One region of the Halomonas sp. M1 genome, then DNA from elsewhere that is predicted to be linked to it. Evidence: riboswitches for the same ligand, from Rfam matches in the RefSeq annotation. Region 1 holds a riboswitch; each other region holds the start of a gene.

Region 1 (10,836 bases):
TTAAAAAGCAGGTAGTGGACGCCGTAGCGCACATCCATGCCTCTTTTAACAACACGATCGTGACGATCACAGACCGCCAGGGCAACGCTCTTTCTTGGGCGACAGCCGGTGGTTCGGGTTTTCGTGGTTCTCGCAAGAGCACCCCGTTCGCTGCTCAAGTGGCAAGCGAACGTGCAGCAACTGCTGCAGCCGAGTATGGTGTGAAAAACGTAGACGTACTGGTTAAAGGCCCAGGTCCCGGTCGTGAATCCGCCGTGCGCGCACTGAATGCCGCCGGCTTCCGCGTGCAAAGCATCGTAGACGCGACGCCCATTCCCCATAATGGCTGCCGTCCGCCTAAGAAACGCCGCGTTTAAGGAGACAGATTCATGGCTCGTTATATTGGACCGAAGTGCAAACTGTCTCGTCGTGAAGGCACAGACCTCTTTTTAAAGAGTGGTGTGACTCCCTTCGAGAAAAAGTGTAAATCCGAGCAAATCCCGGGTGTACACGGCCAGCGTCGTCAGCGTCTTTCCGACTACGGCTTGCAGCTTCGCGAGAAGCAAAAAGTACGCCGTATGTATGGCGTACTCGAAAAGCAGTTCCGCAACTACTACAAAGAAGCCGCTCGCCTGAAAGGTGCGACGGGTGAAGTATTGTTGCAGTTGCTTGAATCCCGACTGGATAACGTCGTCTACCGCATGGGCTTCGGCTCGACTCGCTCTGAAGCGCGTCAGCTGGTCAGCCACAAGGCGATTTCCGTGAACGGCCGCACCGTTAACGTAGCTTCTTACCAAGTGAAGCCAGGTGACGTTGTTTCTGTTCGCGAAAAGGCGAAGAATCAAGCGCGTATTCAACTCTCGTTGACCATTGCGGCCAACCGTGGCGACATCGCTTGGATCGAAATCGACACCAAGAAGATGGAAGGCACTTTCAAGGCTCTGCCTGAACGCGGTGACCTGACTGCCGACATCAACGAAAACCTGATCGTCGAGCTGTACTCCAAGTAAGCAGTCTGATTTTTATTTCTGCTTCTTGAGGCCTGGGCGGGATAGCAAAGCTAACCGCCCAGATGCTCTTGAGTATCGTGCTTTAGAGTACTCAGTATCCGTTTGGCAGCCTGAAGAAAGGTGTTCATATGCAGCGTTCAGTGACAGAGTTTCTTCGTCCCCGCGACATCAAGGTCGAAGAAATCAGCGCACATCATGCCAAGATCGTTCTCGAACCATTCGAGCGCGGCTTTGGTCACACCCTGGGGAATGCACTTCGTCGCATTCTGCTTTCGTCCATGCCCGGCGCTGCCGTGGTAGAGGCTGAAATCGCCGGTGTCGAGCACGAATATAGTGCGCTCGAAGGGGTGCAGGAAGATGTCATCGAAATCCTCCTGAACTTGAAAGATGTTGCGATTAAGATGCACAGCCGCGATGAGGCGGTGCTCTCGCTGAACAAGCAGGGCCCAGCCGTCGTCACCGCTGGCGACATTGCGCTTGATCATAGCGTCGAAATCGTCAACCCGGACCACATCATTGCGCATGTTAATGAAGGCGCCGAGCTGAAAATTCAGCTTAAGGTCGCGCTGGGTCGTGGTTATGAGCCGGCTGACGCTCGTGGCTCTGATGAAGAGACACGTGCTATTGGCCGCCTGCAGCTGGATGCCACCTTCAGCCCTGTCCGCCGTGTTTCCTACTCGGTTGAGGCCGCTCGTGTAGAGCAGCGCACCGATCTCGATAAGCTTATTATCGATCTGGAGACCGACGGTACCTTGGATCCGGAAGAGGCTATCCGTCGCAGTGCGACCATTCTGCAAGAGCAGCTGGCCGCCTTCGTCGACCTGGAAGCTGATAAAGAGCAGGAAGTCGAAGAGGAAGAGGATCATGTTGATCCTATCCTATTGCGCCCCGTAGACGATCTTGAGTTGACCGTTCGCAGCGCTAACTGCCTAAAAGCCGAGAATATTTATTACATCGGAGATCTGATCCAGCGCACTGAAGTTGAGCTGCTGAAGACCCCGAACCTCGGTAAAAAGTCTTTGAATGAAATCAAAGATGTATTGGCGGCGCGCGGCCTGTCCCTGGGTATGCGGCTGGAAAATTGGCCACCCGCTAGCCTGAAGGACGACAAAGCCTCCGCGTAAGCGTCGACTTGAGTCCCAGTTTGGTAAGGAATTACAACCATGCGTCATCGTAAGAGTGGTCGTCATCTGAATCGTACCAGCTCGCATCGTCAGGCCATGTTCAAGAACATGTCTGTCTCGCTGGTCGAGCATGAAGTCATTAAGACAACCCTGCCTAAGGCTAAGGAACTGCGTCGCGTTATCGAGCCGCTGATCACCCTAGCCAAGCAGGATAGCGTTGCAAACCGTCGTTTGGCGTTTTCCCGCACGCGCTCTAAAGAAGCCGTCGGCAAACTGTTCAACGAGCTAGGTCCGCGTTACGCCGAGCGTCCGGGTGGTTACATCCGCATTCTCAAGTGCGGTTTCCGCACCGGCGACAACGCGCCCATGGCGTATGTTGAGCTAGTTGATCGTCCGGTTGCTGAAGAAGAAGCGGTTGCAGAGTAAGTTTCTGTACCCTTTTTCGAGCATAAATGAAAACCGACCCTAGCGGGTCGGTTTTTTTATGTCTGCTGTTTTTATAGTTAACCTATATACTCTTTTTAGAAGCATCATTTTACCAAGTAAGCGTGCTAGCCTTTTGAGGGGCAAGCGGGCTGCTATTGAGTGTTCACATACGTCTAATAAGCAAGGGGCATGTATGGCCACAATAGGAATATACGCAAGGGGTGTGGCGCTTTGGTGGGTGCCGCTTACGCTCTCTTTGCTGATGCTGGGGGCGTTTACCCAGGCTCAAGCCAATCCGCGCTACGCCGGTATTGTGGTGGATCTGGAAAATGGTGAAGTACTGTATGCAGAAAATGCTGACGAAAGACGCTACCCGGCATCACTGACCAAGATGATGACGCTTTACCTGTTGTTTGAAGCACTGGAAAAGGGTGAGCTTACTCTAGACCAAGCGTTGCCCGTTTCGGCGCAGGCTGCTGCGATGCCGGCCACTAAGCTCTGGCTGGCGGCAGGTAGCTCGATTCCTGTGGATAGCGCGATCCGTGCATTAGCTGTGCGTTCAGCTAACGATGTTGCGGTGGTAGTTGCTGAGGCGCTTGGTGGTAGCGAGCAGCGCTTCGGTCATTTAATGACTGCAAAAGCCCGTGAGCTGGGTATGAATTCGACCACCTTTCGCAATGCTTCCGGTTTGCCGGATGACCAACAAATTACCACCGCGCGGGATATGGTGACGCTATCTGTGCGAGTAATGCAGGATTTCCCTCAGTATTACCACTATTTTGGCCTTCAAGAATTTACTTACCGGGGAACGCGGCATACCAGCCATAATCGGTTAGTGCGTAACTATCCTGGAGCCGATGGTCTTAAAACAGGTTTTATTCGCGCCTCAGGTTTCAACGTGGCCACGACTGCCGTAAATAACAACCGGCGCTTGGTAGGCATTGTGATGGGCGGTTTTACGGGGGCGTCCCGTGATACTCATATGGCGAACCTGTTAGATCGCAGCTTTAGCCGTGCAGCACTGCGTGACCATGGTACATGGTTAGCCAATACCGATATCTCCCGTGAGTTTATGACGTTTCCAGGGTTAGCTCAGCCCATCAATCAGCCTGCAGCTCCTAGCCAGCCTATGCTTGCTAACGTCGCGACGACGCTGTCTCCTGCGCGAACGGCAGCAGTGGCAGTAGAAGAGCAGCTTTCCCGTTCGTCAGAGCAGAGCACTGATACCCCCGCCTCGGCACAGCCAGATCCATTGCAAGCGTTTATTGAGCGAGAGCGTGTGATGGCTACGGTTGCACCGGCGGCAGAGCAAGCTTCAGGTGGTGTTTGGGGTATTCAAGTAGGTGCCTTTAGCCAAGCATCTCACGCTGAACAGCTTGCTCACCAAGCGGCGCAACGCTTACCTAACAGCGTCGGTGGCCGTGTGCTAATTGACACCTTAGAGGGTCAGACACCGGTATTTCGTGCCCGTGTAGTGGCGTTAGATGAAGGAGGGGCAAGGCAAGCTTGTCAATCGCTTCAAGCTCAGGGCATGGACTGCATGGTGGTGAACGCTAGTTTGTAATCGCACTGATGACATACTGCCCCGCCAACCCTGTGTTGGCGGGTTTTTTTTGGTTAGTGGCTACCCAGAGCCCGATGAACTGAGGAGGCGCAAATGACAACATCGTTAAAAGGCATACTCTGCATGTGCCTGGGAGTACTGTTTTTAGCACTGGGCGATGCTGTCTCAAAATGGCTTGGCGAAGTGCACTCGCCGCTGCAGATCATTTTCTTTCGTACGCTGGTATCGTTACCGCTGATTGCGTTGATGGCCTACTTCGCTGGTGGGCTACGAAAGTTAAGCACGAAGCGACCAGGCGTGCACTTGGTGCGAGGGCTTATCTACACCGCGACGATGATCTTTTTCGTCTGGGGGCTTATCTTGCTACCTCTGGCGGAAGCGACGGCCATCGCCTTTGTTGCACCGCTTTTTGTCACGCTGCTGTCGGTGCCACTGCTGGGTGAACGTATTGACACACCTGTGCTGATCGCCTCGCTGGTAGGTTTTGTGGGCGTGCTGATTGTGGTGCGCCCGGGGGGCGATGCGTTCCAACTAGGCACGCTAACGCTATTGGGGGCCGCTTTCTTTTATGCCCTTATGATGATTACGGCGCGCCGTTATGGTGCCAGAGAGCACCTTTGGGCAATGGTGTTCTATATGACATTAGTGCCCTTTGTTATTACGGCGGTCAGTTTACCCTGGGTGTGGCAAACGCCGCAGCCGTGGCACTGGCTTGGGTTTTTAGCGGCCGGGGTACTGGGTATTGGCGCCACTGCGTTTATTACGTTGGCGTTCCGCTTCGCACCCGCGGCCATCGCTGCACCGTTTGATTACACCGCGATGCTTTGGGCGGTTCTGCTGGGTTGGTGGTTCTGGGGCGAGCTACCGGACCTGTGGGTGTGGGTAGGCAGTGCGCTGATTATGGGCAGTGGTTTGGCGATTGCTTACCATGACCGGCGCACAACGCTAAAGCGCCGTCCAAGCGCTTAAATAGCGCTGGTTGCCGCTACTTTTTGATCCAGGTCATCAAAGCAGAGAGCTGAACAAGACAGTACGTTTGGGCTGTTTATAATCCGGCCCTTTCAACCTGTGCGCTTTGGTGATTGCTGACGCGCCACGGGCCATCGTCCTGATAACGGTGACTGTTTATGCAAGCCCCAGAACTGCTTTCCCCTGCTGGTACCTTTAATAATATGCGTTACGCTTTCGCCTACGGGGCAGATGCGGTATACGCTGGCCAACCGCGTTATTCGCTGCGTGTGCGAAACAATGATTTTAAGGTCGATAATCTGCACCGTGGCATCGAATATGCCCATGCACGCGGTAAGCAGTTTTATGTGGCGTCCAACATTGCGCCCCATAACAGCAAGTTAAAAACCTACCTGCGGGATATGGAGCCGGTGATTGAAGCACGGCCGGATGCGCTGATTATGTCGGACCCAGGTTTGATCATGATGGTGCGTGATCGCTGGCCGGAACAAGAGATCCATCTCTCAGTACAATCCAACGTTGTAAATTGGGCGGCCGCTAAGTTTTGGCAGCGTCAGGGCATTAGCCGGATTATTTTATCCCGCGAGCTCTCCCTTGAAGAGATTGGTGAAATACGTGCTGAGTGCCCGGACCTAGAGATCGAAACCTTTGTCCATGGAGCGCTCTGTATTGCTTATTCAGGCCGTTGCCTGCTCTCAGGTTATTTTAATCACCGTGACCCTAACCAAGGCACCTGCACCAATGCGTGTCGTTGGAAATACAACACCGTCGCCGCCACTCACGACGAGACGGGCGATTTGGTGCCTGCCAATCCGGGGATGACGGCAACGGCGAATGATCAAGATGAGTTGTCGGCGTTGATTGAAGATGTGACACGCCCAGGCAAGCTGATGCCCGTTTATGAAGATGAGCACGGCACGTACATTATGAACTCGAAAGACCTGCGCGCCGTTCAGCACGTAGCACGGCTAGCAGAGATGGGTGTCTCATCGCTCAAGATTGAAGGGCGTACTAAATCCTACTATTACGTCGCGCGGACGGCCCAGGTCTACCGCCAGGCCATTGATGACGCCGTCGCCGGGCGGCCCTTTAATATGGGGCTAATGGATGAACTTGAGAACCTAGCCAATCGGGGCTACACCGAGGGGTTCTATCGCCGCCATGTACACGATGAGTTCCAGAGCTATGAGCAAGGCAGTTCCATCGGTGTGCACCAGCAGTTTGTAGGCGACGTCCTCGGCTACGATGCATCACGGGAAATGCTTGATATAGAAGTTAAGAACCGCTTTGAAGCAGGCGACAGCATGGAGCTAATGCTGCCCGGTGGCAATCGCCGTTTTGCGCTTGAGTACATAGAGAACCAGCGCGGCGAAGGCTTGCGTGCTGCCCCCGGCTCTGGGCACCGGGTTCGTATCCCGGTACCTGGGGCTGACATTCAGCCTGGGCAGCTTGAGTTTGCCTTGCTAATGCGCGATCTCAAGCCAGCGGCGTCTATTCCCGCTGTTCAGCTAGGAATGCCTGCTTCCTGAGTCTGCTCCACCGCTGAAAACGCCTGCGCCGCCTGGCGCGGGTATGGCTGACCACAGATGGCTGAAATCACCGCAAGGCCATTGGCGCCTGCGGTTTTAGCGTGCGCTGCGTGCTCAGCCTTTAGACCACCAATCGCCACGCTGGGCAGCGGGCAAACCTCAGCCAACTGTGCCAGTCCATCAAAGCCAATCGGTTGAGCGTGGTCTTGCTTGCTACCTGTGGCAAATACAGGCCCTAAGCCTACATAGTCCAGTAGCTCAACCGGGACGGCCTTGAGCTGGGAAAGTGTGTTAATAGAGAGGCCGATAATGGCATTAGGGCCTAGCGCTTGGCGGGCTTCCTGCACCGCCGTATCGCTTTGGCCCACGTGCAGGCCATCGGCGTTGCTCTCTATGGCTACGTTAAGGCGGTCGTTAATAATCAGCGGCACGCCGCTTCCCGCAAGCAGTGTTTTCAGGCGTTTCGCCTGGGCAATCATCTGCGCGTCGCTGGCGTGCTTGTCGCGTAGCTGCACGATAGTGACTCCGCCCTGCACCGCGGCCGCTACTGTCTGCTCTAGGCCAAAAGAGGCGCAAAGGTTCGCGTCGGTTACCAAGTAAAGCGAGAGATCAAACGGCATGCACTGCCTCCAGTTGGGCAAAGGTAGAAAGGTCATTGGGGGTGAGTTGATACAGCGCATCTAATAGCGCGACTTGAAAGCTGCCAGGGCCGGTGGCATGTTCTCCCGCTCGGCTACCTGCCAGGGCAAAGCAGGCTAGCGCGGCGATGCTTGCTTCAAAAGGGCGCTCACGATTTGACGCTACAAAGCCTGCTACCAAGGCGCTTAGGCCACACCCTAGGGTGGTTACTTTAGGCATCAGCGCATGGCCACCTGTGAGGCGATAGTGGTGGTGGCCGTTGGTCACAAAGTCCTCTAGGCCGGTCATCGCCACTACACAGCCATGGCGTTGAGCAAGCGCAATAGCCCCGGTAAAAGCGTCTTGGGTAGAGGCGGTGGCATCTACCCCGCGCCCTTGGCCAGCTAATCCTCCAAGCGCCAGGATCTCTGACGCATTGCCACGAATCACCGTCGGCTGGTAGGTGAGTAACTCAGCACATAGCGTTTGGCGAAAGCGTGTGGCACCCACGGCAACTGGATCTAATACCCACGGGATGTCTTGGAGATGGGCCGTTTTCGCAGCCACTAGCATGGCGTCCGCCCAGGTAGAGGAGATAGTGCCTATATTGATTGATAGCGCGCCAGCAATCGCCGTAAAGTCGGCGACTTCTTCAACGGCGTGAAGCATGGCAGGTGATGCGCCGGCGGCGAGCAGTATGTTGGCGGTGCTGTTCATCGCCACATAGTTGGTTATGCAGTGCACTAGCGGCGTAGAGGAACGCAGCGCTTCAAGATAACCGCCTAGGGGGTAATCGCTCAAGGAGCGTGAGGTCATAGCATCCTCCCGGCAGGGAGGTGGTGTAGAGGCACCACGACTCCCTACGCCGGTGTTATTCGGTTCAGGTTCAAAGGGTGCTTCTCAGCCGTCATAACGGCGCCCCTGTCGTGGGGCCTACTATCCTTGGCTTAAACGGATCTGTAAAGCTTTGGGTTGCCGGAAGTGCTTTCCAAAAACGGGCAGCTACGAGACTAGCTAAGTACGTGACTACCGAAAGGAAATACGCGTTCCATAGGTAAGCATCTCGTCCGGCGTTATCGCTTTGCCTTCCACACCGATCATCTCATCGCCGCACTGGTCGGCAAAGGTAAGCACACCATGTGTTAGCCCTAGTTGGCCAAGGGCATCGCGGATTTCACCGGTGCCCATAAAAGTGCTGACGTGACCTTCACTGTTGCATAAATCAGAGACGCCATTAGCGTGATGAAAGCGTACTTTGTAGATACCATCCATCGACTCGACTTCCACTATCGGTGAAAAGCCGTTTTGCAGCACATGAGACAGCTGCTTCAGCGTTAGTCGGTCGCCCAGGGTCATATCGATTGCAGTCATGACAAGCTCCAGATTGACCCCGCTCGCGGGTCATCTAACGGTTGTTAAAGAGAAAGTTAGTCGTCTCTAAAGAGTCCGGTTTAGACTCGTTTTGTAAAGCATTTGATACGCAAGTGTAGAAGATTTGCATAAAATTTCCAGTCACTATATATCGATTGTACGGCTTTGTGGTTAACGCACTGCGTCCAGAGCATGCTGCTGAAGCTTAATCAGCGGAATAATTTCTAGCGTCCGCTCATGGGTGCTTGAAAGAATCACCGGTGGCGCAAGACCCACCTGAGCGGCTTCGGCCCAGCGGTGGGCGCAGAGGCACCAGCGGTCGCCGGGGGTCAAACCGGGAAATTTATGCTCAGGGCGAGGGGTGATTAAGTCGTTACCTTGAGCACGTGAGAAAGCTAAAAACTCTTCTGTCACCATGGCGCACACTGAGTGAACGCCTGCATCATCGGCCCCCACGCGGCAAAAACCATCGCGGTAGAACCCAGTTTTAGGAGAGTGGCAGCAGGGAGTTAGCGGCTCACCCAGTACATTACGGTCACGGGACATGCGGTCTCCTTTGGTAAAGGCTAGAATTCGCTAAATGCTGCCTTCATAAAGTATCGTTGAGGTAGAAAAGCGCTTTATGAGGTGATGATATTCAGCACTCTAAAGCCTTGTGCAAAGTAACCGCTTCGTCAAAGTATTTACGCCCCTCTAGGGTATTTTGTATTGGTTAATTCAGCCGCAGGAGAGACCCATGTCGTTTAAAGGTGAACAGCACCCAGGGGTTGCCCCCGTCGCACCGCAAACCCAAGGGTTTTGCTTAAATCACACCATGCTGCGGGTGAAAGACCCCGAGCGTGCTCTGGCGTTTTACTCGAAGGTATTTGGTATGCAGGTATTAAGGCGCCTGGACTTTGAGGAGATGCAGTTTTCGCTCTATTTTCTAGGTAATGTGGCCGCGGGGGATAACGTACCCGAAGAGACCCAGGCGCGTACCGCCTGGACATTCAGCCAAAAAGGCCTGCTAGAGCTAACTCATAACTGGGGCACCGAAAACCAGCAAGATTTTGCTTATCACGATGGCAATGCAGAGCCGCAAGGTTTTGGGCATATCTGTTTTAACGTACCGAATTTGGAAGCCGCCCAAGCATGGTTTGACGAGCATAACGTTACCTTTGTTAAGCGTGCCGACCAGGGCAAAATGAAGGACGTTATTTTCGTCAAAGACGCAGATGGCTACTGGATTGAAGTGATTCAGGCAGACCGCATGGCGGCGATGGGCGACTAATATGGCCCATTTGTTATTTCGGCTACGACACGTAACGGATGAAGAGGCGCTGGAAGTTCGCCAACTACTGGATGAACGCGGCTTTGACATCTACGAAACCCAGGCGGGGTTTTTTCGCCTGGGGGTAGATGCCATCTGGCTTCGCAACCCCCACCAACGTGAAGCGGCAGAGGCAGCGTTGGCAGAGTACCAGGCTGAACGCCAAGTGAAGGCTCGGCAAGCGTATGATGATGCCGCTGCCAGGGGAGAAGCGCCAACGCTATGGCGGCGCTTGGCCGCGCATCCGTTTCAAGTGTTGCTGGTTATGGTAGCCGTTGTGATGATTATCCTGATCACGCTACTGCCATTTATAGGTTTGATAGACTAACGGCGGCCAAATGGCCGCGTTTTAAATAAAGCTGTGCACCACTGCCGCCTGCTTTAAGTTGAAGTGCGGCGCCAGCGGGGTAGCGGCACCAGCTGCCTGCAGGGTACTCGGTGCTGCTTTCCCACAGCGACCCTTCCAGTACAAAGAGCTCTAACCCGCCGCTAAGAGTAGGGTAGGAGACTGTTACGTCGGCTTCCCAGCGCTCCAGGCTTACCCGCTCTGGGCCATACTGTTCTGAGTGGTAGGTATGCAGCATTTTGTAAGTAAGGCCAGCGCGGCGGTCAGGCTGCCAGGGCAAGCGGTGGGCGGGGACGGCAAGTTGCAGAAGGTCATCTTTATCAAATTGATGCAGCTTAACCAGAATTAACGCGCCTTCGTTGCCAATCTGGGGTGTATGCCCAGTACCAATCGGGTTGCGCAAATAGCTGCCAGCGGGGTAGCGGCCATGCTCATCGGCAAATACCCCCTCAAGCACCAAGATTTCCTCACCGCCGCCATGGGTGTGATGGCTAAACTGGCTGTTGGGCGCGTAGCGCACTAGGCTGGTAGCCCTGGCTACTTCATCGCCAACGCGGTCTAACATCATCCGTTCCACGCCCGCGCTGGGAG
Region 2 (10,836 bases), 110 kb from region 1:
CCCAGCAACTTGTATTGATCACCGGCGCTAGCCGTGGCCTAGGCGCGTGCCTAGCGCACGCGTTTTTAGCCCAGGGCGCACGGGTTATCGTCAACTACTTAAACAGCACTGACGCGGCAAATGCCGTGGCGGCACACGCCCCTGAGCGCGCGCTGGCTATACAAGCCGACGTGCGTGACCCTGCCGCCGTGAAGGCGATGTTCACCACCGCGCAAGCACATTTTGGGATGCCGGTAACCACGCTGATTAACAACGCCCTGCCGGATTTTTCATTTAACGGCGACGCCCGCCCATCTCCAGATACACTCACCTGGGAAAACCTCGACCAGCAGCTGCAGGGCGTGGCACGCGGCGCGCTCAACACCATTCAGGCGGCGCTGCCGGGCATGCGCGAACAGGGTGGTGGGCGGATTATCAATATTGGCACTAACCTCTTCCAGAATCCGGTCGTGCCTTACCACGATTACACCGCTGCCAAGGCGGCGCTGCTGTCGCTCACCCGCACGCTTTCCAACGACCTGGGGCCTGACGGTATTACGGTGAATATGCTCTCGGGCGGGCTGCTGCGCACCACCGATGCCTCAGCGGCTACGCCTGAAGCGGTGTTCGACCTCATCGCTGCCAACACCCCGCTGCGCCGCGTCACTACTCCGGAAGAGTTTGCAGATGCAGCGCTGTTTTTCGCATCGCCTTGGAGCCGGGCTGTCACCGGCCAAAACTTGGTGGTCGATGGCGGGTTGGTTAAAAACTAATGACAACACCGATGCATCTCAATCTTTTCATTATGGGCTGCGGGCATCACAAGGCCGCGTGGCGCGAACCGGGTTCTGCTGCCGAGCGCATGGGTGACATTGGCTATTATGAGTCGCTGGCACGCACCGCTGAACGCGGAAAATTAGACGCCGTCTTTTTTGCCGATGGCCATGCCGCAGGCAACGTGAGCGGAGGGCCTCAGTGGTTTTTAGAACCGTTGACGGCGCTATCCGCTATGGCCCGCGCCACCGAGCACATCGGCCTGATTTCGACGATTTCCAGCACGTTTTTTAGCCCGTTTCATGCGGCGCGAATGCTCGCTTCGTTAGATCATATTTCTAACGGGCGCATGGGGTGGAACTTAGTCACCTCGATGTTTGATAGCGAAGCGCGCAACCATGGCTTTGAGGCCATGCCTCCTCAGCAGGTGCGCTACGCCCGCGCTGAAGAGTTTGCGCAAACGGTGTTAGCGCTCTGGGATTCATGGGCGGATGATGCGTTACGCTGCGACCGAGCAGGCCAGTATGCTGACCCACGCAAAGTGCGGCCCATTGATCATCATGGCGAACACTTTTTAGTCAATGGCCCGCTAACCGTACCGCGACCACCCCAGGGGCATCCTGTGCTGTTTCAAGCGGGTGCTTCTGAACCGGGGCGCAACTTGGCAGCGCGCTATGCAGAAGCGATTTATGCGGTGGCCTACGACCTCCCCTCGGCGCAAGCCTACTACCAAGACATTCAAGCCCGCGTGCGGGCGGCTGGCCGCGCGCCAGTGGCGATTATGCCTGGGCTGGTCACATATGTAGCGTCCACCGAGGCCGCCGCAAAGGCAAAGCAGCGTGAACTGGATGAGCGGTTACCCACCGAAGATTCGCTGCATCAGCTAAGCCAATTTATCGGTCAGGATTGCCGCCACTGGGAGCTGGATGCACCGTTACCAGAACTGCCGCCACTGGAGGCTTTTGCTGGGCCTAAAGGACGCTATGCCACTATTTTGCGCATTATCGAAAGCGAAGCCCCGACACTACGCCAGCTATTAGGCCGCTTGGCGGCAGGCGGAGGCCACTGCACGATGGTGGGCACACCCGAACAGATTGCAGATGAGATGCAGCGCTGGGTAGAGGGCGGCGGCGCAGACGGCTTCAACCTGATGCCGCCGACGCTACCGGGTAGTATTGAGGACTTTATTGAGCAGGTCGTTCCACTGCTGCAGGCACGTGGGCTATTCCGCCGTGAGTACACGGGTAACACCCTGCGTGACCATTTGGGGCTGGCCCGCCCGACAGCGTAAGCGATGCCGGGCGGCCATATTAGCGCTATATCGACTGCCCGGCATTCACCCCTTAAAGCGGCGCACTGCCGTGTGCAACAAGCCAAAATCATACGCTGGGCGTGACGGCAGTACACGTAAGAGCAGCAACGACACCGCCACGGGCACCAGCGCCGCTAGTAGGAAAGACTCCAATAAGGTTGCCGTACTCGCTCCGGGTGCAGGGAACATTGCCAATCCCGCCACAAGCCCCAGCGCGGTACTGATAACCGCGTTAAGACCCGTGTAACGGCGATAGAAAAGCCCAAAAAACACCGGGAATGCAGCGGCTGAGCAGAGCAAATCAGCGAGCAAAAATAGATAAAGCACGCTGTACCCCTGGGAGGCGACCCAGGTAACCGGGATGGCAGCCAATACAATCAACCAGCGTGACATACTCATCAATGAAGCACTGCTGGCGTTGGGGAGTAACCGCCCCATATCCACAGCAATAATACTCGACGTTGCGCTAATGGTGGAGTCCGCGCTACTCATCACCAACGCGAGGCCCAACGGCACCAGCGCTAAAGCGAACCATAACGGCACATCCGCCAATAGCACGCTAAACAGCGCCACAGAGCCGTCACCTTCAAGCCCCAGCCCTACAAAGGCCAACCCAAATAGCCCCATCAGGGCCACCACGATGAAGCTGCATACACCGCTAATCCAGAAGCCTCGGCGCAGCACCTTGGTATCTTTCGCCGCGTAAATACGCTGCCACGTACCTTGGTAAAAGAGCCCGGTAAGCGCTACGGCAAGAAAGAACGTTAACCCTGCGCGTATACCGCCTATATCGCTCACCTGCAGGAGCTGTGGCGCACTCTCGGCAAGCCCTGCAAGCGTTGGCGCAACGCCACCGGCAGCCTGCCAGCCAAACACCAGCAGCAGCCCTAGCAGTGGCATAATCACCACCATCTGTAGCTTATCCGTGTAAATGGACGCGCGCAGGCCGCCGTAAAAGGTATAAATCAACGTGGCGACCATCACCACACTGGCCGTTACCCACAGCGGAATAGGGGCCAGCAGACCCACCATACGGGCAACAGCGGTTAACCCAGCGGCCAACAAAATAAAGAGGTAAAACAGCATAATCACGAGCGTGAATGCGTACATGGTACGGCCATAACGGTGGATAACGAACTCCGTCAAGCCATGGCCTTCGGGGATCAGCTCGCGCATGCGTCGGCCAAGAGGGATCATCACTAGCCTGGGCACCATCGAACCAAATGCATAGCCTAGCACGGCACCAATGCCACCCCAGGTAGCGGCCTGGGCGGGGCCAAACAGAATCCAGGTGCCCAGCGTGGTCGCGACCAGTGTTAGCACCGTGGCACGGGTATTCTGGCTATTGCGGGCGATAATGTAGTCTTCAAGATTATCGCGATGACGGCGGGCATAAAGCAGGCCTGGCACAGCTAGCGCAACGGCACATAGCGACAGCCACAGGCCAGTCCAGATAGGGTCAAGCATCATGAAAGCGGGTCCTCTTTGCCTGTTGTTAGACCGGGCTGTGCAGTGGGCGCACGGCAGGCAGGCGAAAGCAAAGAGGGAGTATTGTTAGGCTACATCCTTCCCTTCGCCGGCATGACCCGGATCAGGTTCTAAGGGTTACCAACGCCAAATGGCGGTGGAGTCTCAGCCAGTGCAGGCTCCCCTAGGACAGCAGCTACCCTAGGTGCTGAGACGGGCGCTGTCAATTGAGGATGCCCACGGGCACCTCCCAGCGACCGACTCAGCAACGTCTAGCTTATCGGACGCTAACTCAACCATAATTCGATAAGCATGTGGTAAAGCGGTATGCCCAGCATGACATTGAGCGGAAAGGTAATCCCCAGTGAGGCGAGCATCGCTAGGCCGATATTGGCCTGGGGAATGGCCGCGCGCATCGCAGCGGGAGCAGCAATATAAGAAGCGCTTGCAGCAAGTGCCGCCAGAATGACCACCGAGCCGACCGGGAGTCCCAATGCCGTGCCCATGAGAATGCCCAGCATGGATAGCAGCAGCGGCGTGATGAGGGCGAAGGTCACCAAGCGCCAGTGATGCCAGGGCATTGGCCGCAAAGTTTGCGCAGCGGTTAACCCCATCTCCAACAAGAACAGCGCCAACACCCCCTTGAACGCCCCCGTGAACAGCGCAGTGACTTCTTCCCCTTGGAAGGGCCCATAGAGCGTTCCAATGACCACACCGCCTGCCAGCAAAATCACGCCACGGTTGGTGAGCGTCTCATGCCAAAGCTTACGAGTACTCTCTTTCACCGCTGCGCCTTGATGGCGCCTAAATAGCGCAATCGCCACCATAATGGCAGGCAGCTCCATGGCTACTAAATAGAGTGTGACTTCACTGCCCACGGCCAGCTGCCGCGCCTCCACATAGGCCAGCGCCACCGCAAACGTTCCCGCACTGACCGAGCCGTAGTGGGCGGCGATACTAGCGCTGTCCGCCGGGGAAAGGCGTACCCAGCGCCGCAGCACCGGCATTAGCAGCAGCGGCGTTAAAGCAGAGAGTAGCGCAACGCCTAATAGCTCGGGTACCAATCCCCAATGAATATTCCCGTGCAGCGCCATACCGCCCTTTAAGCCGATGGTCAGCATTAACAGCAGGCTTAACGTGTCGTAGGTGGCTTTGGGTACCTGCAGGTCAGACTTCACCGCCCCTGCTATAAGCCCCAGTAAGAAAAACATCACCACAATATCTGGCATCGCTGACGCTCCACAGGGTTAAAAGAGGCTGCATTTTGCGGGGATTTACGGGTGACAACTAATAATAACTTGAAAGATAGTCATAGATAATCATCTATACTAGCTGGCGTAACCAAAGGGTACCTCAGGAGCGCCTAGAGCCATGAACATTCGCCACCTGACATTTAGACTACTTCAAGTCTATGTCACTGTCGTGCGCTGCGGATCAATCAGCGAAGCCGCAAGACAGCTGCACCTCACCCAGCCGACGGTATCCCAACAGCTAAAGCGGCTAAGCGAGGCAGTTGGTAGCCCACTACTGGAGCATCATCTACAAGGGCTTACCATGACGGCCACCGGGCAGGCGCTTTATCAGGCAAGCCGGGATGTCTTAGGCCGTTTTGATGACTTTGCAGATCAACTCAGTGATTTTCAGCAAGGCAGCAAGGGGCGCTTTAGTATTGCCCTGGTGAATACCGCCCAATATGTATTGCCACGCTTACTTGGCCCGTTTAGCCAGGCGTTTCCTGAGGTGGACGTAACGGTACATATTGGCAACCGCCGCCAAGTGTTGGCACGCTTTGAGCGTCAAGAAGACGACCTTTATGTATTTAGCCATCCGCCTGCTCTTGCCCATGCCGTGGCAGCACGCTTTATGCGCAACCCGCTGGTGGCCATCGCTGCCGCTGGCCACCCCCTTACACAGCACTCATCAATCACCATGGAGCAGCTGCTTAATGAGCGCTTGTTGCTGCGCGAACCGGGGTCAGCCACGCGTATGCTACTGGAAAGTTGGCTACAAGAGCATGGGCTAACCATGAAGAAAACCCTGCAAATGGCCAGCAATGAAGCGATTCGCGTTGGCGTGGCGGCGCGCATGGGGGTCGCGGTGCTATCAGAGCATGTTCTGCCAAGCGAGCATCCCGAGATATCGATTCTTCCGGTAGAAGGTTTACCCATTGAAAGCCACTGGCAGATGATTGTCCGCAATGACCAGCGGCTTCCCCAATCCGCCCAGCGCTTTCTTCACTATGTCAACGCACATCTTGCCCAGTGGATCGAGCCACGCTTCATATGCAATGAACTGGATGCGCTGCTTCACAGAGAGCATGAGCATAGTCGCTGTCACTAGTCACTAGCGAGCTCCGGAAAATATCAGCGATAGCTATTTCAACAAAATCTTATGTTTTTTATTAGCAAAATAATTAGTTTCTAAAAAAAGACGTAATACCTGCCTTATTAGCGGTTTTCATTCGTTTTTATTCCGTATTGCAATGCAACACGGATTGATAAACTAGCCGCGATTAACCCTCTCCCCTTCTAATCTTTATTAGGATAAAGCCCATCATGTTGATGTTGCAGCAAGACCCCAGCCAGCCGCGAGTTTCTCGCCGCTGGCTTTTTCTGTTTGCAGCTTTACTACTCGGTATAAGCCCTGCGGCTTTTGCCGTCACCGGAGATATTGATTTAACCACGTCTGTTATCGGCTTCTTTGCAGTCGCAGTTTTCGTTTTGGCCTACGCGTTAGTTATGGCTGAAGAGAAAATCCACATGCGCAAGTCCAAGCCTGTACTGGTAGCAGCCGGTATCATTTGGGGACTCATTGGCTGGGTGTACGTCCAAAATGGCATGTCGGAAACGTCAGAACATGCGTTCCGTGTGACCCTTTTGGAGTTCACCGAGCTAATGCTGTTCCTGCTAGTAGCGATGACCTATATCAACGCCATGGAAGAGCGCCGGGTATTCGATGCGCTGCGCTCGTGGATGCTGCGTAAAGGCTTTAGCTACCGCCAGCTGTTCTGGCTAACGGGTGGCCTCGCCTTTGTGCTATCTCCCATTGCCGATAACCTAACCACGGCGCTACTCATGTGTGCTGTCATCACCAAAGTGGCTGAAGGTGATAAGCGCTTTATTAATCTTGCCTGTATTAACGTTGTGGTGGCCGCCAATGCCGGCGGGGCCTTTAGCCCATTCGGGGACATCACCACGCTGATGGTCTGGCAAGCGGGGCTTATTCAGTTTCAGGAATTTTTCATCCTGTTCCTGCCCTCTTTGGTTAACTTCCTGATTCCTGCCGTCATCATGAGCATCTTTATCAAGGATCAGAAACCCAGCAGCGTCTATGAGGATGTATGGCTAAAGCGCGGTGCACGGCGAATTATCGCGCTGTTCCTGCTGACGATTACCACCGCTGTGTTGTGCCATACGTTGCTACACCTCCCACCGGTACTCGGCATGATGACTGGGCTTGGCTATTTGCAGTTCTTTGGCTATTACTTGCGCCGCACGCTACCCCGCTCGCTGGAGCGCAAGCGTGAACGCTATAGCCGCCGCGGAGACAACAAAAAGCTTGAGCAGCTAGGCAGCGTGGTACCGTTTGATGTGTTTAACCGCGTGGCGCGCGCCGAGTGGGACACACTGCTGTTCTTCTACGGGGTGGTGATGTGCGTGGGCGGTCTTGGCTTCATGGGCTACCTTGGGCTGCTTTCCGAAGCGCTTTACACAGGCTGGGACGCTACCTGGGCCAATATTGTGCTGGGGATCGTATCGGCGGTGGTGGATAACATTCCGGTGATGTTTGCCGTACTCACCATGCAGCCAGAGATGTCCCACGGCCACTGGCTATTGATCACGTTAACCGCGGGCGTAGGCGGCAGCTTACTCTCTATTGGCTCAGCAGCAGGAGTGGCCGTTATGGGCCAAGCTCGCGGCGCTTACACCTTTATGGGCCACCTGCGCTGGGCACCGGTTATTTTTCTCGGTTACATCGCCAGTATCCTCGTGCATCTGTGGCTTAACGCCGACAGCTTTACTGTCTTTAATTAATAAATAACCGCCATAACACCTAATGCCCGCGCCAAGCGTCTACAAGCGCTGCGCGGGCGTTTTAGTAAGCTTCAAATAAATACTCGATTGGCGTTGGTCTGCCCAGCAGGTACCCCTGGTAGCGGTAGCACCCATGCCCCCGCAGCCATTCCAACTGCTCTTTCTTCTCGACTCCTTCAGCCACCACGGTTAGGCCCAGGCTTGCTGCCAGCAGAATCGTCGTATCCACAATCGCAGCATCGGTTTTGTCGGTCAGCAGCTCACGAATAAACGACTGATCGATTTTGAGCTCATCAAGTGGCAAGCGCTTTAAGTAACTCAACGACGAGTAGCCCGTACCAAAGTCATCCAGCGCAAAGCGAATGCCCTGGGCACGCAGCTTAAGCATGGTATTGCGAACTCTGGTCGGCTCCCGCATGAGCAGGCTCTCGGTTACTTCCAATATCAAACGGTTTGGCGGCGCCTGAGTTTCAGCTAATAACGCCTCTAAATCCCGCACAAACTCAGGGTGTTGGAACTGCACTGAACTGACGTTGACCGAAATCGTCAACGATGAATAGGCGGGCTGGACAGCCCACTTCGCCAGCTGCTCGCAGGCGGATTTAAGTACCCAGTAGCCAATGGGTAAAATTAGGCCATTCTCTTCGGCCAAAGGGATGAAGGTCCCGGGAGACACCCAGCCGCGCTGCGGGTGGTACCAGCGAAGCAGCGCCTCTACTCCGACCGTCACGCTGCGATGGTCAACCTGAACTTGATAGTGAAGCGCCAATTCGTTACGCGCCATTGCTTGGTTCAGGTCACCTTCTAAACTGGCGCGCTCCAGTACGCTGGTTTGCATATCCCGATTAAAGAAACAGAGCTTATTGCCGCCCGCTGCTTTGGCCTGCTGAAGCGCTATATCCGCCTGCTGTAATACGCTATTCATGCTGTGCTCTGTCCCTTTAAATAGCGTAATACCAATGCTTGCGCTAACCGGCAGCGCTCGGTCGTTGTGCAGTTGGGAAACAGCTTCCAGCAGTTGGCACGCGACACGCTCAGCGCTCAGCGCAGCCACCTCGGGCTCTTCCCCTAGCGCATTTAACAACACGACAAACTCATCGCTACTTACCCGCGCAACGGTCGCTTCCTGGATGACTTTATAAAGCGACTCCTGCAGCTGCACTGCAACGTTAATCAACAGCTGATCACCGCTCTCATGACCCTGGATATCATTGATAAGCCGGAAGTTATCAAGGTCAATAATCAGCACGGCACTGAACGTCGACACGTCATCATCTTGTTCCGTCACTAATGCTAACGAGTCCATCAAGAGGCGCCGATTTGGCAATCCCGTTAAAGCGTCGTAAAAGGCTAAATGGTGAGTGCGCGACTGCATCTCCAAGTATTCTGTCAGCTCGGTTGAAATACCGCATAAGCAAGGCGCCTCCCCTTTACGCATCACAAGAGGCATTTTTATGGATAAAAACGTACGCACCCGCTCTTCACCCTTGAGCAAGCTGTGCTCTTCCAGCGTCGTTTTTTTGCCCGACGCTAATACCTCACGGTCAACTTGATGCATTTCTGCGGCGCTTGCTGCATCAAAAAAAGCCTCATCGCACTGGCCGATGATTTTCTCGGCAGGCAAGCCAAACAGCTCGCTAATTTGCCGGTTAACAAAGCGGTACTTCAAGGAGGGTGACTTGATGTAAATATGCGCATCGACACTATCCAAAATAGTCGCCAATAGCGCTTCATGAGTAACGAGCTGCTCACGGTTAGCCACTACCCGTCGTTTTAGCAGCACATTGCAGCCCAGGGCCAGTACCAAGAAAAGCGTCAGCAGGCCAACCCCCCACCACAGCCAAATGGGTACTAAAGGGGGAGGCGGGGTGGAAACGCGCCAAGCGCGTAACGTATCAAAATAGACAGAATTACTATCCTGTTTCCAGGCTCTGAGCGTTGTATCGATACGCTCTAGTACGCTATCAGAGACTTGATAAGAGGCTGCATAAAATAACTGTGCGGGCTGGAAAATAATCGGCGTCTCTCGCAGGCCATATTCACGAGCACGCCAATCACCATATAAGTGATTAGACGCCACCAGATCAGCCTCATCACTTGCAACGGCCTCAAAGCCCTCTGAAAAACTGTTAACCAACACCCACGTTACCGGCACATTAAAGCGCTCGGTAACGGCCGCTAAATAACGTTGCTGTATGGCATTCTCAACCACCGCCACGCGCATTTGGGCCAGATCCAAAATTGCCTCAACGCGCATTTCTTCACGCTGATAGAGCAGTGACCAGCTATGCAGCACCGGTTCATTATGGAAAGCAAAGCGCTGGGCACGTTCCTCACTCCACGCAACATCAGGCAGCAGGTCAATCTCGCCCTGCTCTAGCAGCGTTAGGCAGTGTGAAAATTCACAGCTAAGGCTCTCTAAATGCCACTGCTGCTCCTCAGCAATCGCTTCTAGCAACTCACCCAATACCCCCCGCAGCTGGCCTTGGTTGTCAGCAAATAACTTCGGTGGATTGTGGTAGACCCCAACAAGTAGCGCTTCACTCGCCAACGATGAAGGGGCCCATAGCCACATGCTTACCAGCATAGCGCCGGTAAGCCAGCGGAGGGGGTAACACCGAGCCTCGCTCTCAGTAAGCGAAAAGCGGACGCCCAGTGGTTTTCGCGTGCGCGAGATCATCGGCCCTACTCACCGGGCATGGTGAGCGGGCCTGCCCGCACGACTACTCGCTGCCACGCAGCATCATTTTCGATACGCGCTACAAACGCGGCAATGTGCGGGTACTTTTCCAGTGACTGGGTAGCCGCCACGGCTTGAAGCGGAAAGCTCATTTGTACATCAGCCCCACTTGGCCAACGTCCGGCGAAGTTTTCCTTTGAACCCAGGTGCTTATTAATAACGTCTAAATGCTGGTTCATTTGTGGCTGAATAAAACGCTGGCGCACGGTCGAACTAATGCCTTTAGCCAGGGGCTTAATGAACCATGGTGACTGTTTGGGGATTTGATTAAACACCAGGCCCATCACCAACAGGGGCATCAATGAGCCTTCGGCATAGTGTAACCAGTAGCGATAATCTACCCAGTCGTTAATCTCAGTCTCCGCTGGCTGCAGGCGCCCTTCACCATAACGGCTGATAAGGTAATCAATAATAGCGCCAGACTCAGCGACGGTTAATTCGCCATCGGTAATAACAGGCGACTTACCTAGCGGGTGGATTTTTTTAAGCGCATCTGGCGCTTGTTGAGTTTTACGATCACGCTGATAAAC
Region 3 (10,836 bases), 1.2 Mb from region 1:
ATAGGTGTTTGCTGTAAGCCACTCACAGCCAACGATGACAGATGAAGTAGGATCACTAGCTCAGGGACTTGCCATTGGCCGCTGACGCGGCCAATAAAAAACACTGCGGCCTATTGACAGAGAGAAGGCTCATAGGTGTTATGTGCGCATCTCATTCTTCTATCTCAGGGACTTCAAAAATCATTGGGACACTTGAGCGAAATGCCTTACCAGCAGCAATAGCTTGGCGAAATCTAAGTTTTGGCAAGGATTTAACAATTTCCTGACCAAAATAGTTAGCAAGAAATTCACTGCTCGTTTTATCAAACTCTTGAAATGAGACGATAGTGTTGCATTGGGTGAGAATAGTCTTCGAAACATTTGCTGTTCTTTGTGCAATAACTAACAACCCTACATTGTATTTCCTGCCCTGAAGTGCAATCTGGGCGATACTATTGAGTAAGCCCTGTGAAGCCTTGTCAGATACGCCTGCAAAGTTCCATTCGGGGACAATAGTATGTGCCTCTTCCAATACAAGGCATAACCTCTTGCCAAAATTATTTTCGGTCTTGGCGATGTGAAAAAGTATGCGGAAGAATGTCTTGGTGTACGTCAATACTCCGGAAGTATTTTCAACATGTGGCAATTCGAAGATGGCAAGCTTGTTCTCACTTTCCATGAACGCTTTAAGCTGATCATAAATTGTTCTTGATACTTCTTTCTTCTTGGCGCGTGAATTTTCAGTGTCTTTATTGTAATTATTCCCAATTTCCCGCTCGATGAAGTCGATATCTTTGAAAAGTTGCTCCGAAACATCTTGAGAAATAACAGACTGAGGATTTAGATCCTCAAATTTCCCTACGTACTCTCCAGTAAAGTCTATGCAGATAACTTTAGTGTCGTCTTCCTTGAGGTATTCTCTGATTAAGTTCCGTGAAAATACGGACTTACCTGTACCTGTAACCCCTATTACAGCCATATGGTGAGACATTGCCAATGGTTTGCTAAGTACAACAGGGTAGTTTGTATTTGGGATTCGACCAACGATAATTTCGTCATTCGCTATTGTTGGCTCATCAATATTAGAAGCTAAAAATACTGGAGTATTTATCTCAGGAACCCAGCCGAATTGCTCAAATTGAAGCCTCTCTAAATTCCACGTCCCAAGTTGGATTGCCTCTCCGACAATAAACCCTGACTCGTTCTTTTGTTCCAAACTTTCAATACTCGTGACCCCCTCAACAATTTGATAAAGAACTTCAGTTGAACCAACCTTGACTCCAAGCAACTGCCCTTCGCTGACTTCTATAGCTGAGTTGTAGGTAAATCTCAAATAGTTTATTTTGCTATGCTCGGTAACTATACCAACTAGTCGCCCAAGAAGGTCATTGGTCGGCACTTCTTCAATTTTATATACCACGTCACGTGATCCAGCTCCGACGAAGGGAGTTTTAGAAAAAACGTGATCAATAGAAGGACTTGCAAGGACTTTAACCCAGCTCTCCTGATTCAGAATATATTCTTCAATAATCAGACCTCGCCGGGGCCGCTGTTCAGGGCCATGCTTAAATTCAACGAAGTCAAAAGGTTGGCATTGACCAGAGCCACTTAATGCAGGAGCAAGTTTAACCAAAAAAGTGTTTTTAGATTTAACTCCAAAAATTTGACCTATCGCGCTTTTTGATTGATTTGATTTTTCCGGAGTTATCAAATCTTCCAAAGATCTCGCGAGAGATGGAAGATTGAGAATTGTGAAAACAATCCAGAAAACAAGCAATGCATCAAATTCATTTGAATCCGCACCAAACTGTTTATAAATACCCCACAAGAAGAACGCAGAAAAAAGGGCTTCCGGCTTTCCAATTTCTCGGTTTAGTCTAGATAAGAATCGAATAAGTTTGTTTTCATCAGCTAAAGGTAGCTGGCGAAACCAAAGCAGCCCGTAACTTGAAAACAATAGATAAATAGTGACAGAGAAAAACCCCCAGTATAAAAAATCCCTGTCAGGGGTATCCACTAACAATAACGAAATACCCGCTGTTACTGCGTTAACAAAGATGTTGGAATCTTTAGAAAAATGCGGTTGGTCTATGAGAGATAGCAATACGAGTAAAAGCAATCCTGACGTAAACCAAAACTGACCAAGTATGAAGGAAAATCCCCCAGTCAGTAGTCGTCCGACTATGAGTAGAGTAATAAGCGAGAGTGCTATCAACGTGAGTCTATATTTTTTTGTCATTTGTCATCCAAGATTGATCGATAACTCGTAGCACATAACGCTGCATTCAGCGGCTCGTCCGCTGCAATGCTTGGTTATATTGCTCTAACTCCAAACCCAAAAAGTGCGTTCCTGGAACAGGATTGTTCGTTACGGGTGGATGCTCAACAAATCCATATGATCTGTATAATTTCAAAGCAGTTTTGAACTCTGGAAGAACATCTAAACAAATTTTCTTGTAGCCACTGATAACAGCCTCTTGCAATACTCTATCAACTAGCAGTGTACCCAGATTGTGGCCACGAGCACTTGGTTGGATATAAACTCGCTTCATTTCACAGACCGACTCATCCAATCTCCGAAATGCAGCACACCCAACAGGCTTGCTGTCTTTTTTCACCAAAAAGATCTTTGACTCTTCAGAGCTATACTTTTCAGGTAAGTGGTTAAATTCCTGATCATTACCTTGAAAAGAAAGATCTACCGAGGTGCTGGCAACATACTCGCGGTACAAATCAAGAACATCATTTAGATCATCAGGAAAAACTGCTCTTACTACCTTGAACACTTTCCTCTCCTAGCGATATAACAGTGATTATATCCCCTGCTGCATAACCTCAATGAACGTGCGGGCACATTGATTGAGGTTATGCAGCCACAAAATTGACTTTACCCCATTAATTCCATTGAAAGCAAAGCGAATTTTGGCTACATAACCAAAATCCGCGTGCTTGCGTGTTTTGCCCTGTTCAATAAAACTGTGTTTATGGACAGCCACCAAGGGTGGCTCTTATGAAACTGATGGAACGCGTCAAGGCGAGCCTGCGGGTCAAGCGCTATAGCTTCCGTACTGAGAAAACCTACTGCTACTGGATTCGCTTTCACAATTTGCGGCACACTGCACTTAACTTACCCCCTTGCATCTCCCCCACCCGCAGCCTAGACTCCGCTAACTAACTGCTTGACGGGGTGCCGGTGAATCCGGCTGAGATGGCGCAGGGCGTATCTGCTGATACTGCCAAAGCGCTGGTCCCGCTGAACCTGATCCGGCTAATGCGCTGCTCCTAGATGAGCGCGCGGGTACCGGCGTAGGGATCAAGCGATGGCCTTGGCTAGCTTTCACGACTGCACGCCACCTTCCACGCCATCTTCTCGATCTTTATCGCCTACCTCCGGATCACCACTACCGGAGGCATCATGGGCTACCACTTTACTGATCTCACCACCGCCTGCCAAACCGATTGGCGCGCCTATATTGAGCACGATTTTGTGCGCCAGCTGGGCAACGCCACGCTGCCTGATGCATCGTTTCGCCACTACCTGAAGCAGGATTACCTGTTTTTGATCCACTTTGCCCGCGCCTATGCGCTGGCCGCCTACAAAAGCCCCACCCTTGCCGACCTGCGCCAAGCCCATGAAGGTTTAAAAGCCATTGTGGATGTGGAGCTGGGCCTGCACGTGGGCTTTTGCCAAGAGTGGGGCATCAGCGAAGAAGAGCTTGCCGAGCTACCAGAAGCCCGCGCAACCCTGGCCTACACCCGCTATGTGCTGGATACCGGAAACCGTGGCGACCTGCTCGATTTGCACGTAGCGCTGGCCCCTTGCTTAGTGGGCTACGGCGAAATCGCCAACTGGCTGAACGCTCAGCCAACCACGGTGCGCGGCGCGCAAAACCCCTTTGACGCCTGGATTGCCATGTACGAAGGCGAAGAGTTTCAGGCCGCTATGCAGGCGGAGCTTGAATGGCTCGATGCCCGCTTGGCCGATGTCACCCCTGCCCGCTTTGCTGAACTTGCCAAAATCTTCCGCGATGCCACGCGCCTGGAAATCGACTTCTGGCAGATGGGCCTGGAACTCAGCGAATAACCCCCCCTCACGCACGACCTAAAAACACCAAAAACAAAGGAAGACCACCGAAATGAATAAGACCGTCAAGAGTAAAACCAGCCACTTTTTAGCCGAAACCGCCCAGGTAGATGCCGCCGCCGTGGCGCCGCTGCCCGCCTCGCGCAAGGTGTACGTAGAAGGCTCGCGGCCGGATATCCGCGTGCCGTTTCGGGAAATTACCCTATCACCCACTAAGACCAGCAGCATTGATGAACAGAACCCGCCGCTGCTGGTGTACGACACCTCCGGCCCTTACACCGATCCAGACGCCCGCATTGATTTGCGCAAGGGCCTGCCAGAACTGCGCCGCACTTGGATTGAGGAGCGCAACGACACCGAGTTTTTAGACGGCCCCACCAGCCATTACGGCAAGCGCCGCGCCAACGACCCAACGCTTGCCCAGCTGCGCTTTGACCTAACCCGCACCCCGCGCCGTGCCAAAGCAGGGAAAAACGTTACTCAGCTACACTACGCCCGCCAGGGCATCATCACGCCAGAAATGGAATTTATTGCCATCCGCGAAAACCAGCGCCGCCAGGCGTTGGGCACTGCAGAAGTAGAGCGCATTCTGGGCCATCAGCATGGGGGCCAGAGCTTTGGCGCCAGCCTGCCCAAAGAGATCACCCCGGAGTTCGTGCGCGATGAAGTCGCTCGTGGCCGGGCGATTATTCCCTGTAATATCAACCACCCAGAATCCGAGCCGATGATTATTGGCCGTAACTTCCTGGTGAAGATTAACGGCAACCTGGGTAACTCGGCGGTCACCTCTTCCATTGAAGAAGAAGTCGATAAAATGACCTGGGGCATCCGCTGGGGGTCAGACACCATCATGGACCTCTCCACCGGCCAGAACATCCATGAAACCCGCGAGTGGATCATCCGCAACTCGCCGGTGCCGATTGGTACGGTGCCCATCTATCAGGCGCTGGAGAAAGTAAACGGCGTTGCCGAAGACCTCACCTGGGAGGTCTTCCGCGATACCTTGATTGAGCAGGCGGAACAGGGCGTGGATTACTTCACCATTCACGCCGGCGTGCTGCTGCGCTATGTGCCGCTCACCGCCAACCGCGTCACCGGCATTGTTAGCCGTGGCGGCTCTATTATGGCGAAGTGGTGTTTGTACCATCATCAGGAGAGCTTCCTGTATACCCACTTCGAGGAGATCTGCGAGATCTGCAAGCAGTACGACGTGGCGTTCTCCCTTGGCGACGGCCTGCGCCCCGGATCAATCGCGGATGCCAACGATGAAGCGCAGTTCGCTGAACTCGAAACCCTGGGCGAGTTGACGAAGATCGCCTGGAAGCATGACGTTCAGGTAATGATCGAAGGCCCCGGTCACGTGCCCATGCACTTGATCAAAGAGAACATGGATAAGCAGCTTGAAGCCTGCCACGAAGCGCCGTTCTACACCCTCGGCCCGCTCACTACCGATATCGCCCCCGGTTACGACCACATTACCTCGGGCATTGGGGCAGCGATGATCGGTTGGTTTGGCTGTGCGATGCTCTGCTACGTGACGCCGAAAGAGCACCTGGGCCTGCCCAATAAAGATGACGTCAAAACCGGCATCATTACCTACAAAATTGCTGCCCACGCGGCAGATTTAGCCAAGGGCCATCCGGCGTCGCAGCGTCGTGATAACGCCCTTTCTAAGGCGCGCTTCGAGTTCCGTTGGGAAGACCAGTTCAATCTGGGCCTAGACCCGGATACCGCGCGGGAATTCCACGATGAAACCCTGCCGAAGGATTCCGCCAAGGTGGCGCACTTCTGCTCGATGTGCGGGCCGAAGTTCTGCTCCATGAAGATCAGCCAGGAAGTGCGCGATACCTACCGGGATCGCACACCTGAGAACGCCGCCGAGAGCGATGCGGAAGCGGTGAAGCGCGGCATGCAGGAGCAGGCGGAGAAGTTCCGCCGGGAAGGCAGCGAGCTATACCAGGAGGTGTAGCCCGCCATCCACGGCGCTAGGCAGTGCTTAGCGCCACTTTTAATACGCCATCGCGCTGATGGGAGAAAAGATCGTAGGCTTCGACGATATCCTCCAGCGCGAAGCGGTGGGTCACCATGGGGCCAAGATCTAGGCGCCCGGCGGCGATGGTGCTCATCAGCCGGCGCATGCGCTCTTTGCCGCCAGGGCACAGTGAGGTAATGATTTTGTGATCACCCAGCCCCGCACAGAAAGCACCCAGAGGAATCGTTAAGTCTTCGGAGTAAACGCCCAGGCTGGATAGGGTTCCGCCAGGTTTTAGCACCCGCAAGGCAGACTCAAAGGTTTGCTGTAGGCCAAGTGCCTCAATAGCCACATCCACACCCCGCCCACCGGTCAGCTTGAGAATTTCTTCCACGACATCCACTTTACGGAAATCCAGCGTGATATCCGCACCCATCTGTTTGGCTATCGCTAATCGCTCATCCACACCGTCTACCGCGATAATCATCCCGGCCCCGCGTAACCGTGCCCCTGCCGTGGCACATAGCCCAATGGGGCCTTGGGCAAACACCACTACGGTGTCGCCAATGTTGATACCGCCCGCCTCTGCGCCTGCAAAACCGGTCGACATAATGTCGGGGCACATCAACACTTGTTCATCGGTTAAGCCATCCGGCACGGGCGAGAGGTTGGCCTGGGCATCGGGCACCAATAAGTATTCCGCCTGGGCGCCGTCAATGGTGTTGCCAAAGCGCCAGCCGCCCATCGGTTTATAGCCGTGGCTGTGGTGGCCGCCATCTTGCGAGGAGCAGCCATCCTGGCAGGCATAAGAGGTAAAGCTGGGGCAGATCGCACCGGCAATCACCCGCTGGCCTTCTTGGTAGCCTTTAACGTTGGCGCCGAGTTTTTCAATCACGCCCACCGGCTCGTGACCGATGGTTAGGCCACGCTCAACCGGGTATTCGCCTTTTAAGATGTGGACATCGGTACCGCAGATGGTGGTGGTAGTCACGCGCATTAGCGCATCGTTGGGGCCGATATCGGGAATGGGCTTGTCGTCAATTTCAATACGGCCTGGCTCAACAAAAATCGCCGCTTTCATCATGGTAGGCATGGCGCACACCTTAAGTAAGAGGAGTCATAACACGTCACTCTTAAGCGTAGGTGATTAAGCGGTTATTGATAGCCGCTAAACATGCGCCATGTCACGTTGTGGTGCGTTAATCGACAAGCGCTGCCCGGCTAGCTGCAGCGCCCACCAGGGCGTTAATTGCGCTTAAAGTTTTCATCCGGCGTAACGGGCGTTGCCTGGGTGCCAGCATCATCCAGGTCGGCCCACGGTTCACGCGGTGCCTCGGCACGCGAACCGGTACGTGCGGCAAAACGCTCGCCATGCAGCGCCTTAAGCAGCCCAAACACCATTAAGATCACCACAACTGAAAACGGCAGCGCCGCCATGATGACCGCAGATTGCAGCGTTTCAAGCCCGCCAGCCAGCAGCATGACAGCCGTGAGCAGCCCAAGCGCCGCCCCCCAAATAATGCGGTGCGCGGTGGGCGGGTCCGGGTCGCCCCCGGCTAAAATTGTGTTAATCACCAGCGTGCCCGCATTGGCAGAGGTGATCAGGTAGGTAGCAATCAGCACCACTAATACGGCTGATAGCCCTACGCCCAATATGCCTAAGTTCATCGCTGATACGGTCGCAAATAGCGCAGTTGCGACATTTTCATCTACCGCTTCGACAATGCCGCCCGACCCAAACAGTTCATGATAGAGCGCGGTGCCACCAAACAGGCCAATCCAGATAATGGTGATTACGGTAGGTACCAGCAGCACGCCCATCACAAACTCACGGAAGGTACGACCACGGGACACCCGTGCGATAAACATGCCGACAAACGGCGACCAGGCCAGCCACCACCCCCAGAAGAACACCGTCCACTCTGACTGCCAGCCGTCAGCAACGGTCGCGTTGGTATGAAAGGTCATGCCGAATATGTTTTGCAGGTAGTCACCGGCAGACTCGATGGTGAGTGCAATGAGGTACTGGGTAGGCCCAAACAACAGCATAAATGCCACGACCGCAATGCTCAGCCAGAAGTTCGCCTCTGAAAGTAGGCGCACACCACGCTTAACACCGGAGACCACTGAGAAGGTCGCCACGCTCATAATCACCGCGGTAATCAGCAGCTGTAGTTTGACCGAGGACTCCAGCCCAAACACGGCTTCTAACCCTGCATTCATTTGTTGAACGCCTAGCCCCAGGGTCGTCGCGATACCGAACACGGTGCCAAACACCGCGAGTAGGTCGACCATGTCACCCAATAGGCCATGGTTACGCTTGCCTAGAATGGGCTCCAACCCAGAGCGCACCGTCAACGGCAGGTTGCGCCGATAGGCAAAGTACGCCAGCACGAGGGCAACAAAGGAGAAAATCGCCCAGCCGTTCAACCCCCAGTGGAAGTAGGTAAGCCGCATGGCCACCCGCGCCGCCTCTGGGCTCATGCCTTCGGCAATAAAGGGGTTTTCTTGAAACTGCAAAATGGGCTGCGCGACCGCCCAGAACAGAATACCGACCCCGGTGCCTGCGGCAAACAGCATCGAAACCCAGGAGAAAAACGTGAACTCAGGCTGCTCAAAATCGCCCCCCAAGCGCACGTTTTTGTAACGCCCAACGCCTAGCCAGATCATAAACAGCAGCAAAAATGCCACCAGCAAGACGTAATACCACTCAAGAAAGGGGTTCAATGTGCCACGGATACGATCAAGGACTTCTGCAAGATGCTCAGTAAAAAACGCCCCATACCCCAAAGCAACCACCACCATAATAATGGCGATAAGCGTGACGCGGGCATTCATTCCCTTAAACAATCCCGACGTAGCTTGGCGATACATCACATCTCCTCATTAAGTCTTTTGGTTTTTGTTTTATTCTAAACATATAGCGACACCAACCCAATGCACCTTTATGGCTGCAAGAAAGCTTAACGCCAAATGCGTGGCCAGCGCCTAGGGAAGATGGTGCAGAGTAAGCTGGGTGATGAGCGTGGTAAATCTGCTTTTTGGGTAGTGATAAACAGCCCATGGTGGGAAACGCTGGACGCTGCGGGGCGTAGCATTACAGCGATAACTACTTTCGGTAACTATTTTTAATAACTACTTTTTAAAATCAGTTTGTGTAAACGCATACAGGGGCCGAAGGCCCCTGTATTAATAACTGCTAAGTATTTGCTAAGCGTTATTACTTTTTCAGTTTATCTTTGGCTTCACCCTTGCCTTTTTGCAGTTCGCCTTTCGCCTGCTGGGCTTTACCTTTAACTTCTGTTTCGGTGCTATTGGTCATCTTGCCAGTCGCTTCTTTTACTTTACCCGCAGCTTTATTGCCCGTACCTTTAATTTTATCAGTTTTACTATCAGTCATGACGAACACCTCTAATCCGTTAGTAGGGAGAGTGACGCATAGCACGTGTCAATCACACGGCTGTTATCAGGCGACACCTTACTAGCGTAGACCTTGTTAGAAAATTTGCTCAATTTTTAGCATTTTTAAAGCCTCAAACTACGCATTCCGCCAACGAACCATTAAGCCAATAGGCAAAAATAAAACACAGCCCGATTTATCCAGGCGTAAAAATAGTAAAACCCCACCGCTTGAAAGCGATGGGGTTTATATTCATCTTGTATGGCGTAGCGAACGCACCCGCTGGTTTAGAAGCGGTAACGTAGACCAATGCTGTAAGCGTCCAGGTCGTAGTCTGACTTGCTCAGGTAGCGTGTGATGTCGGCGCTAATTGCAAGAGTATCAGAGACATCGAACTCAGCACCGGCACCGAATGAAACGTCATCGTCACGGCCGCTTTCGCTTAAACCGTACCCACTAGCAGTGAGTTTTACTTCGGAATAGCCTAGCAGGCCAAACAGGCGGGCAGACTCACCTAACGGCACAATGCCTTTTAAGAAACCGCCGACGAGGTAATCCAGCTCAATATCTAATCCGTAGTTGCTATCAGATCCACCCGTAGCGCCATGCAGCTCAACCGCTAGATAATCATCTAGCTTCATGCCTGCCACAAGCCGAAGGCCTACAGAGTTAAAATCACTATCAACACCGTCAAAATCCAGATTCCAGGCCATAGCGTCGGCACCGATATAACCCTGGGGATATCCGGCTTGAAATGATTGCGCTTGGGCAGCGTTAGCTAATAGCAGTGAAGAGGTAATTAGAAACACTTTAGCCGACTTTTTCATCTTATTCCCTTGTTGTAATTGCACTATCAAGGTGCCTTAATCAAGCCACAAATTTTAACTAAAATTAATAATGGTTACAATTTATTGTTTTACGCGCAATCATCAGCATGATGCATAAAAAAAAACCCACCGCTTGGAAGCGATGGGGTTTACAGTCATCTTGTATGGCGTGGCAAACACGCCCGCTGGTTTAGAAGCGGTAACGTAGACCTACACTGGCCGCATCAAACGTGTAGGCAGATTTATCCAGGTAGCGCATGTAGTCGGCGCCAATGGAAAGGTTGGGGGCTACATCCATCTCGGCACCTGCACCGTAGGAGAAACCGGTTTCACGATCGCGGTCAAAGTCTACTTCCGTGAAACCCGCCAAACCGTATAAGCGTACTTCTGGGGCGATAGGAATAATCCCCTTGGCATAGGCACCCACCAAGTGGTCTAGCTCTACATTACCGTCGGAGCCGCCGGTACCAAGATGGCCTTCAAGGGCAAAGTATTCGTTAAACTGCGCGCCACCGCGTAGGCGTAGACCGACATCATCCCGGGAGGAGCCACGGTCTGGGTCTAGGCTCCAGAA

What was found. Region 1 has a riboswitch for thiamine pyrophosphate ahead of thiM (hydroxyethylthiazole kinase). Riboswitches for the same ligand answer to the same signal wherever they lie in the genome.
Region 2: it holds a riboswitch for thiamine pyrophosphate, as region 1 does, so the genes downstream of both, P8S54_RS12935 (sodium:solute symporter family protein) here and thiM (hydroxyethylthiazole kinase) in region 1, are expected to answer to the same signal.
Region 3: it holds a riboswitch for thiamine pyrophosphate, as region 1 does, so the genes downstream of both, tenA (thiaminase II) here and thiM (hydroxyethylthiazole kinase) in region 1, are expected to answer to the same signal.

What each region holds. Positions count from the first base shown of each region.
Region 1 is NZ_CP121119.1:2,684,266-2,695,101, forward strand. It holds gene rpsK (30S ribosomal protein S11) at 1-356, shown strand, start outside; gene rpsD (30S ribosomal protein S4) at 369-989, shown strand; gene rpoA (DNA-directed RNA polymerase subunit alpha) at 1,118-2,113, shown strand; gene rplQ (50S ribosomal protein L17) at 2,153-2,539, shown strand; gene P8S54_RS12450 (serine hydrolase) at 2,802-4,103, shown strand; gene P8S54_RS12455 (DMT family transporter) at 4,197-5,072, shown strand; gene yegQ (tRNA 5-hydroxyuridine modification protein YegQ) at 5,231-6,601, shown strand; gene thiE (thiamine phosphate synthase) at 6,577-7,221, opposite strand; gene thiM (hydroxyethylthiazole kinase) at 7,211-8,035, opposite strand; TPP riboswitch at 8,060-8,152, opposite strand; gene P8S54_RS12475 (hypothetical protein) at 8,246-8,590, opposite strand; gene P8S54_RS12480 (DUF2237 domain-containing protein) at 8,762-9,136, opposite strand; gene gloA (lactoylglutathione lyase) at 9,327-9,860, shown strand; gene P8S54_RS12490 (DUF6164 family protein) at 9,862-10,227, shown strand; gene P8S54_RS12495 (cupin domain-containing protein) at 10,208-10,836, opposite strand, start outside.
Region 2 is NZ_CP121119.1:2,791,981-2,802,816, reverse strand. It holds gene P8S54_RS12945 (3-oxoacyl-ACP reductase) at 1-752, shown strand, start outside; gene P8S54_RS12940 (LLM class flavin-dependent oxidoreductase) at 764-2,044, shown strand; gene P8S54_RS12935 (sodium:solute symporter family protein) at 2,090-3,535, opposite strand; TPP riboswitch at 3,617-3,728, opposite strand; gene P8S54_RS12930 (sodium-dependent bicarbonate transport family permease) at 3,820-4,761, opposite strand; gene P8S54_RS12925 (LysR family transcriptional regulator) at 4,904-5,872, shown strand; gene nhaD (sodium:proton antiporter NhaD) at 6,088-7,566, shown strand; gene P8S54_RS12915 (EAL domain-containing protein) at 7,628-10,246, opposite strand; gene P8S54_RS12910 (glutathione S-transferase) at 10,252-10,836, opposite strand, start outside.
Region 3 is NZ_CP121119.1:1,492,204-1,503,039, forward strand. It holds gene P8S54_RS06740 (DUF87 domain-containing protein) at 152-2,218, opposite strand; gene P8S54_RS06745 (GNAT family N-acetyltransferase) at 2,265-2,765, opposite strand; gene P8S54_RS06750 (hypothetical protein) at 2,990-3,154, shown strand; TPP riboswitch at 3,153-3,309, shown strand; gene tenA (thiaminase II) at 3,395-4,063, shown strand; gene thiC (phosphomethylpyrimidine synthase ThiC) at 4,116-6,032, shown strand; gene P8S54_RS06765 (NAD(P)-dependent alcohol dehydrogenase) at 6,049-7,128, opposite strand; gene P8S54_RS06770 (BCCT family transporter) at 7,281-8,909, opposite strand; gene P8S54_RS06775 (CsbD family protein) at 9,256-9,435, opposite strand; gene P8S54_RS06780 (porin family protein) at 9,723-10,262, opposite strand; gene P8S54_RS06785 (porin family protein) at 10,453-10,836, opposite strand, start outside.